2 regions of the Microbacterium xanthum genome follow, and region 2 is predicted to be linked to the other one. Evidence: predicted binding sites of a transcription regulator. Region 2 holds the regulator's gene; the other holds the start of a gene.
What was found. The regulator HspR, encoded in region 2, represses chaperone genes until heat shock. The targets are predictions, from matches to a motif close to AAGTTGAGTCNNNNNGACTCAACTT.

Region 1: RZO50_RS01745 (Hsp20/alpha crystallin family protein) is a predicted target of HspR. The motif match lies at 1,719-1,743, and genes of this name have one in related genera.

The regions. Positions count from the first base shown of each region.
Region 1 covers NZ_JAWHUE010000001.1:349,388-353,796, reverse strand. Annotated here, with positions in the region: gene RZO50_RS01760 (SDR family NAD(P)-dependent oxidoreductase) at 1-601, opposite strand, end outside; gene RZO50_RS01755 (asparagine synthase) at 710-1,324, shown strand; tRNA gene RZO50_RS01750 (tRNA-Arg) at 1,370-1,442, shown strand; gene RZO50_RS01745 (Hsp20/alpha crystallin family protein) at 1,790-2,260, shown strand; gene RZO50_RS01740 (L-serine ammonia-lyase, iron-sulfur-dependent, subunit alpha) at 2,355-3,842, shown strand; gene RZO50_RS01735 (hypothetical protein) at 3,988-4,409, opposite strand, start outside.
Region 2 covers NZ_JAWHUE010000001.1:1,033,276-1,037,684, forward strand. Annotated here, with positions in the region: gene dnaK (molecular chaperone DnaK) at 1-550, shown strand, start outside; gene RZO50_RS04965 (nucleotide exchange factor GrpE) at 553-1,161, shown strand; gene RZO50_RS04970 (DnaJ C-terminal domain-containing protein) at 1,170-2,180, shown strand; gene RZO50_RS04975 (heat shock protein transcriptional repressor HspR) at 2,279-2,737, shown strand; gene RZO50_RS04980 (DUF998 domain-containing protein) at 2,777-3,844, shown strand; gene RZO50_RS04985 (potassium channel family protein) at 3,908-4,409, shown strand, end outside.

The DNA.
Region 1 (4,409 bases), 680 kb from region 2:
AACGGCCGTGGAGGATGATCCCCGTCTTCACGCCGGCCGGGTAGATCGCGCCGACGGTCACCGACGTCTGCTCGAGCTCGTGCCGCAGCGCCTCGGTGAAGCCCCGTACCGCGTACTTGCTCATCGCGTACGGGATGCGCCCCGCCGGAGCGGCGAGGCCGTAGATGCTCACCAGATGCGTGATGTGTGCGGCGGGCTCGCGCAGCAGCGCGGGAAGCAGCGCCTGGGTGATGTTCACCGTCCCCCACAGGTTCACATCCATGAGCCACCGCATCTCGGCCATCGTGAGTTGGTCGACGCCGCCGAGCATCGAAGACCCCGCGCACGTGACGAGCGATTGCACGCGCGGGTGGTGCGACGTGATCTCATCGACCATCGCGATCACCGCGTCGTCGGAGGTCAGGTCGACCGTGTGGGTGGAATGGCCGCGACCGCGCAGATCCCGGGCCACCGATTCGAGGCCCTCGGCGTTGCGGTCGACGAGGGCGACGTGTGCGCCCCGGGCCGCCATCCGGCGCGCCACCTCCGCGCCCATTCCGCTGGCGGCTCCGGTGATCACCGCGGTGCGCCCGCGCACATCCAGGTGTGCTCGTCGGGTCATGGTCGTCCTCCGCATCGTCGCGTGCCCCCTATTGTGTCCGATCTCTGAGGCGAACCCGAGAGGGCCGCCGGAGGCGGACGATACGATCGGGGGCGGAGGTGCGCGCACATGGGACGCAACGCGGACGCGATCGCCGAGGGCGTTTCGATCGCCGCCGCCGCCGCGCGGCTGACGGTGCGCAATCGCATCCTCGTCGACACCATCGCCCGCAACGAGCCGTTCGACCCGGAGCGCGTCGCCCCGCTGGCGCGCGAAACGCTGCTCGCGCTGGCCGCCGAGCAGGAGGCCGCTGCCGAACTCACGCGCAAGCTGCGCAAGAAGGCGTGGGGGAAGTACTCCGACCCGGGGAGCACTCACGACTACCGTGACCGCGACACCCGGAACCTCCGGCGCCGTCAACGCCAATACACCGGGGTGGCCAAGGTGCTTCGCGAGCGCGCGGATGACGTGGAGGCCGTGCGAGAGCTCGTGGCCGATGCGCGGGAGGCTGCCTGGGGAGACGTCGAGTCGAACCTGCAGCGCCGGCTCGTCGCCGAAGGGGCCAGGCCCGACCTCGAGCCTGACTACGCCAAGATGCGCGCGGCTCGGATGCAGGCCCTCCGGCTGGTCGATCTCCCCAGGCTCGCCGCGCATCGGCGTCGCGTCGACCCACCGGCGATGGGCGATGTCCAAGACCCAGAGGACGTGGCCGCCGCGCTTGATTCGCCACCGACCGAATCGTGATGTAGGCTGAACCTTGGCCTTCGCGCCGTTTCGTGCGAAGGTCCTGCGCCTCTAGCTCAATGGATAGAGCATCTGACTACGGATCAGAAGGTTGGGGGTTCGAGTCCCTCGAGGCGCGCACTGTGTTGAGACAGTGAGAAATCCCTCGCCCATCGGGCGGGGGATTTTCGTTTTCCGGTGTTTCGTCCCGCGTCCCGCGTCCCGTCGCACTCCGCACCGAGGTGTGTTTCTGCGGTGGCGCAGCGTGCTCGCGCGGGGGATTCGGTGCCCTCGTCGTGCGCCCTCGTTCCGCCGGGAGCTCGACCGGCGCCCGAGGCGCCCGCTTCCCGCCGGTCGTTCGCCGAGGGCGATCGAAAGATCTGGCACTCTCTGGCCTCGAGTGCTAATCTTTTCTTACTTGAGTCGATGCGACTCAACTTAAACCATCGTCGGGCCTTGCGTCCGACCCGCCACGAAGGAGAAGAAATGGGAACCTACGACCCGTTCCGCGAGCTGGACCGCATGGCGTCGAGCCTCCTCGACGCGCGACGTGGACCCCGCCGCATGCCGATGGACCTCTACCGCGACGGCGACCATTACGTCCTGAACGCCGACCTGCCGGGCATCGACCCGGGGTCGGTCGACATCGACGTCGACGGACAGCTTCTCACCATCCGCGCAGAGCGCACCCTCGCTTCCGGCGACGGCGTGAAGTGGATCACCCGGGAACGTGAGACGGCGAGCTTCGTCCGCCAGTTGAACCTCGGACAGGGGATCGACACCGAGCGCATCTCGGCCAGTTACGGCAACGGCGTCCTGTCGGTGATGATCCCGGTCAGTGAGAAGGCCAAGCCACGCAAGATCGAGGTGTCGACCGAGGGGCAGCCGTCGGTGCTGCAGGCCCACGAGTCGCACGCGTCGGCACCGGCCGACGGCCCGGCGCCCGTCGAGCAGTAACCCGCAGCGGCACCAACGACGCCCCGGCTCCGCGGAGTCGGGGCGTCGTGCGTTTCGGAGCGCGATCTCGGCAGTGCAGGCGTAGCCTGTCGGGGTGAGCGCCTACGTCTCGGCGTTCGAGCTGTTCTCCATCGGTGTAGGACCCTCGAGCTCCCACACGGTCGGTCCGATGCGCGCCGGCCGTGACTTCGCGGCGCGCCTGCGCGAGATCGGTGTCCTCGAGAACGTCGCGCACGTCGGGTGCTCCCTGTTCGGCTCCCTCGGGGCGACGGGGATCGGCCACGGTACGCCCGACGCGGTGGTCGCGGGGCTTTCGGGACTCGATCCCGAAACGGTCGACCCGGACGAGGTCCGCGGAGCGTGGATGAACTGGCGCGAGGGATCGCGACTTCCGCTGGCCGGCATCCGGCCGGTCGCGTTCGCGAAGGGCGACATCGAGTTCTCTCCGCGCACGCGCCTGCCCGCGCACCCGAACGCGATGACCCTCGTCGCGCGGGACTCGGCCGGCGCCGTCGTCGGGGAGGAGACCTATTACTCGGTGGGTGGCGGCTTCATCCGACGCGACGGGGAGCCCCTCGACGTGGCGGTCGCGTGGCCGCTGCGTTTCGACACCGCGGCGAAGCTTCTGGGAATCTGCGACGACGAGCAGCTGACGATCGCCGAGGCCGCTCGGCGGAACGAAGAAGCGCTGCGTTCCGAGGAGGACGTCGCAGCGGGACTCGACCGCATCTGGGACGCCATGGCGGCGTGCGTCGAGGCCGGACTCCACGCCGACGGCACCCTGCCCGGCATGCTGCGGGTCGCCCGGCGCGCTGGGCGCATCCGCATGCAGCTCGAGGAGGTGACGGCGGCGGGCGGGCGTGAACTGCCGGGGGAGTGGCTCGGCGCGTATGCCCTTGCGGTCATCGAGGAGAACGCCGCCGGAGGTCGGGTCGTGACCGCCCCCACCAACGGTGCGGCCGGCATCCTTCCGGCCGTCGCGATGTACTGGTGGAACTTCCTCGCAGACTCCGGGCTCGGCACCGGAACCGCGGTCACGCCGCACGGGGAACTGGCCGGCAGTGCGTTGCGGGGATTCGGCGCCGCGGCCGGCGCGTCTTCCACCACGTGCGACGAGGAGGCCGTGGCCGAGGCGAATCGCCGCCGTGGGATCCGCCGATTCCTCCTCACGGCCACGGCCCTCGGATCCCTCTTCAAGGCGAACGCGTCGATCTCCGGAGCGGAGGGCGGGTGCCAGGCGGAGGTCGGATCCGCGTGCGCGATGGCCGCCGGCGGCCTGACGGCGGTGATGGGCGGCACGAATCGCCAGATCGAGAATGCCGCCGAGATCGCCATGGAGCATCACCTCGGGCTGACGTGCGACCCCGTCGGAGGTCTCGTTCAGATTCCGTGCATCGAGCGCAACGCGATCGCCGCCGCCACGGCTGTCACCGCCGCGCGGCTGGCCCTGCGCGGCGACGGGTCGCACTTCGTGTCGCTCGATGCCGTGGTCGAGACGATGCGGCAGACCGGCCTCGACATGTCGCACAAGTACAAGGAGACCAGCGCAGGCGGCCTCGCCGTCAACGTGATCGAGTGCTGACCGCCTTCCGGTTGGACGGCCGGAGCCCCCGTGCCCGCCTTCACCGGTCACCCGATGTCGTACCCGTCGATTCACCTGTCACCGGATGCGGCTATCGCCACCGACATCGACATCGAGCGGCAACCGAACACCACGCCCGGACGGGTCACCCGGACGTTCCGCGTCTCCAGCCTCGCTGCTCGAGGTGTCTACGGATGCGGTGGACGGCCGGAGCGACACTCGGCGTGAGGTGTATCGCTGAGAACCGGAGCACGGTCCATCCCAGATCCTGGTAGCGCCCGTACTTCTCGATGTCCCGATTCCATTGGCGTCGGTCGGTGCGATGCTGGTCTCCCTCGCACTCGATGAGCAGGCTGTACGACGGGTACGCGAACTCGGTGCAGCCGACGAGTCGCCCATCGCCATCGCGTACGTCGTAGTCGAGGATCGGATCGGGCAAGCCGGCGCGTGACAGTCCGAGACGCAACGCGGTCTCGGTGGGGCTGGCGACGCCCTCGCGCAGGAGCGGCAGCGCCTCGCGGAGCACGCGCGCGCCGAGTCGCCGCCCGGCCTCGATCGCGGCTTCGA
Region 2 (4,409 bases):
CATCGCCCCGGCGCCGCGCGGCGTCCCGCAGGTCGAGGTCACCTTCGACATCGACGCCAACGGCATCGTCCACGTCTCCGCCAAGGACAAGGGCACCGGAACCGAGCAGTCCATGACGATCACCGGTGGCTCCTCGCTGCCCAAGGACGACATCGACCGCATGGTGCGCGAGGCCGAGGAGCACGCCGCCGAGGACAAGAAGCGCCGCGAGGCCGCCGAGGTGCGCAACCAGGCCGAGACCACGTCGTACTCGGTCGAGAAGCTCATCTCCGAGAACGGCGACAAGCTTCCCGAAGACGTCAAGACCGAGGTTCAGGCCGACGTCGACGCCCTCAAGTCGGCGCTCGCGGGCGACGACGACGAGGCCGTGAAGACCGCCTTCGACAAGCTGAACCAGAGTCAGCAGAAGCTCGGCGAGGCCATCTACCAGGCCACGCAGAACGAGCAGGCCGCTCCGGACGCCGGGGCGTCCGAGGAGCAGGCTTCGACGGAGTCCGATGAGGACGTCGTCGACGCCGAGGTCATCGACGAGGACGAAGAGAAGAAGTAAGCATGCCCAAGGACTTCGAACAGGGACCCGACGAGGTCCCCGAGAACGAGGTCCCCGGCGACGAGGGGTCGGAGGCGCAGGCCTCCGACCCTCAGCCGGAGGATCCGGCCCTGACCGTGGACGACATCCTCGGTGCCGAGCAGTCGGAGGGCGCCGCCGAGGCGGACGCCGCCGAGGACCAGGTGCTCGCCGACCTCGAGTCCCAGCTGCTGGGCGACCTCAAGCGCCTGCAGGCCGAGTACGCCAACTACCGGCGTCGCACCGAGGAGCAGCGCGAGGTCGAGATCGAGCGCGCCAAGGGTTCGGTCGCCAAGGGACTCCTGCCCGTGATCGACGACCTCGACCGCGCCGAGAAGCACGGCGATCTGAGTGAGGGCACGCCCTTCGCGGCGATCGCCGAGAAGCTGCGCGGCGTCGTCGAGCGGATGGGCATCGAGCCCTACGGCGCGGCCGGTGAGGCCTTCGACCCTCAGCACCACGAGGCGATCTTCCAGGCACCCACCCCGGGAACCGAGACCCCGACGATCCTCGAGGTCGTCGAGGTGGGTTACCGCCTGGGTTCTGTCGAGCTGCGCCCGGCCAAGGTCGTGGTCGCCGTTCCGGCGGAGTAGGAGGACACGTGGCGAGTCAGGACTGGTTCGACAAGGACTTCTACAAGGTCCTCGGCGTCTCGAAGGACGTCAGCGACGCCGATCTGAAGAAGACCTACCGCAAGCTCGCGCGCACCTACCACCCCGACTCGAACCCGGGGGACGCCAAGGCCGAGGCGACCTTCAAGGAGATCAGCGAGGCCTACGCCGTGCTGAGCGATCCTGAGCAGCGCCAGGAGTATGACCAGATCCGGGCCATGGGCTCGGGTGCGCGGTTCACCTCCGGCGGGTCGGGTCAGGGCGGCGGCTTCGAGGACGTCTTCTCGATGTTCGGACAGGGCCGCGGCGGAGGCGGTGGCCGTTTCGACGGCGCCGACTTCGACGACATCTTCTCGATGTTCAATCAGCAGCAGGGCGGACGCGGCACGGGCTTCGGTTCAGGCCGATTCGGGCAGCCTTCCGGCGGGTTCCAGGGATTCGGGGGCCCGACGCGGGGGGCGGATGTCACGGCGCGGACGACCATCGACTTCGTCACGGCCACAAAGGGCGAGACGATCACCCTGCAGGGCGAGGACGGCAAGCCGTTCAAGGTCAAGATCCCGGCCGGCGTGCGCGACGGGCAGAAGATCCGCCTCCGCGGGCGCGGACGCCCCTCGCCGGACGGCGGGGAGACCGGCGACATCGTGGTGCAGGTCAGCGTCCGCGCTCATCCGGTGTTCACCCGTGACGGGTTGAACCTGCGGGTGACCGTCCCGGTGACCTTCACCGAGGCCGCACTCGGCGCCACCATCGAGGTGCCCACCCTCGGGGGAGACCCCGTGCGGCTGCGGGTGGCACCGGGGACTCCGTCAGGTCGCGTGCTGCGGGTCAAAGGCCGCGGCGTGCAGACCCAGAAGGGCACCGGCGACCTCCTCGCCGAGGTGCAGGTGGCCGTCCCGTCGCACCTCGACGACGCGGCACGCGAGGCGCTTGCCGCCTACCAGGCGCTCGAGCCCAGGGAGAACCCCCGCGCGGACCTGATGGCCAAAGCGCGAGGCTAGCGTTTCATCCTCCTCCGCCCGCTCGGCGACCGGCTACTTTTGGAGTCAGACGCCGAGCGGGCGCGGCGCAGGACACGGCATGAAAGCGAGGTGAGGACATGGTCGAACCCGACGAGATCGACGAGGATGCCCCGATCCTCGCCATCGCCGGCGCGGCGGAACTCGCGGGCATGCACCCGCAGACCCTCCGCCAGTACGACCGTCTCGGTCTCGTGGTGCCCGCCCGCACCCAGGGCGGTTCCCGTCGCTACTCCCTGCGGCACGTGGCGCAGTTGCAGGAGGTCGCGCGCATGTCGGCCGAGGGGATGAGCCTGCCGGCGATCGCGCGGATCATCGAACTCGAAGACCGGGTCCGCGAACTGCATCTGCGGGTGCGCGACCTCGAAGACCGCATGAGGAGCGAGCTCGAGCGTCGCCCCGGCGCGCGCGTCTTCGCCGCCGGGGCGACCGGGGCGGTCATCTCCTTGAGACACGGAACACGCGTGCGCCGCGCCACCGAGGTCGTGCTGTGGCGCCCGCACCGAGTGTCGCCGCCGACGGAAGCTCCCGACGACTGACCCTGCCGCGGGACGTCGCGGCTCGCTAGGGTGTGGCTCGTGAGCGCACCGGCACCGACCAGACGATCCGAGAAGCTGCGTGCTGCGGCACGGCGTGAGTTCGACGGAACGACCGAGCGGTCGCTCGAATCGCTCTCTCTGAGCGCCGGAGTCGTGGCGTTCGTCGTCGTCGCCCTCGTGACCCTGCCGGTCTTCCGCCTCGAGGCGGCACCCATCGCGGGCCCCGACTCCATCGGACAGTTCGTCGCGGTCGCCTCGGCCACGGTCGCCCTCGTCGCCTTCGGAGCCGGGCGCTACCTGATGCGGCTGAGCGGGCACGGTGCACGGTTGCGCGTGCTCGATTACCTCGACATCGCCGCACTCGCTCTCGCGCATGCGATCATCGCGCTGCTGTCGTGGACGCTCGTGGCAAGCATCATGGAGCGCAGTTTCATCGGCGCCGAGGTGTACCCGCTGCCGCTGATCGCGCTCGCCGGAGCGACGGCGTTCGTCACCGCGTACGCCGTCTTCGCCTCGGCCACGCAGATGGACCTGCCGTTGCTGGCGATCATCCTCGCGGTCTTCCTCGTCGAGGGGGTCGTCACCGCGATGCTCACCGCGAGCGACCCGCAGTGGTGGAAGCTCAACCTCAGCGCACTCGGGATGACCGACGATCTGTCCGCCTACGCGTTCAACATCACACTCATCATCGCCGGGTTCATCGTGACGACCCTCGCCCGCTACGTGACCATCGGCATCCCCACCCCGCATCCGCACGGCGCCCGGAACGTGCGTGTCTCCCTGATCGTCGTCGGGGTCTTCCTCGCCTGCGTCGGAGTCTTCCCCGTCGACGAGTTCTTCCTGCTGCACACCGGTGTCGCGTCCGGGATGGCGGTGGCCTTCGGCGTCGTCGTGATCGCGCTGAAGTGGTGGATCCCGGGGATCGCTCGGGCCTTCCTCGCTCTCGGGTGGGTGTTCGCGGGCGTCATCGTGCTGCTGGCGGTGATGTTCGCCACCGGCGCCTACACGTTGACGGCCGTCGAGCTGGTGGCGGGTGTGATGGTGTTCGCGTGGATCATCCTGTTCATCCGGAACGCCGCGGCACTCCAGGCCGACGCCGCGCGCTGAGCCCGCGCGCACCGGCGGCGAGGCTGCGCCGCGCAGCACCGCGGCGCTCGTAGGCTCGATGCCATGACGTTGGATCGGTGGCATCAGCTCACGTACTGGCCGTTGATCGCCGCATCCCTGGCCTTCATCGTCGCCTACTCGTGGCAGGTGATCGCCGACCTCGGCGGCACGGGGTTCTCGCTGGCGCGGGCGGTCATGATCATGACCTGGATCGTCTTCGCCGTCGACTACCTGGTGCAGCTGTCGCTCGCGCGACCGAGAGGGACGTGGTTCCGCCGGCACCTGTTCGACCTGTGCGTGGTCGTGATCCCCGCGTTGCGCCCCCTGCGCCTGCTGAAGGCGCTCACGGTCCTCCACGTGCTGCAGCGCACCGCCGGGGCGGCCCTCCGGGCGCGCATCGCGGTCTACGGCGCCGGTGCCGCGCTGACCCTCATCTGGGTTGCCGCGCTGACGGTCCTCGAGGCCGAGCGCGATGCCCCCGACGCGAACATCACGTCGTTCGGCGATGCCCTGTGGTGGGCGTTCGTGACGATCACCACCGTCGGATACGGCGACTACACCCCCG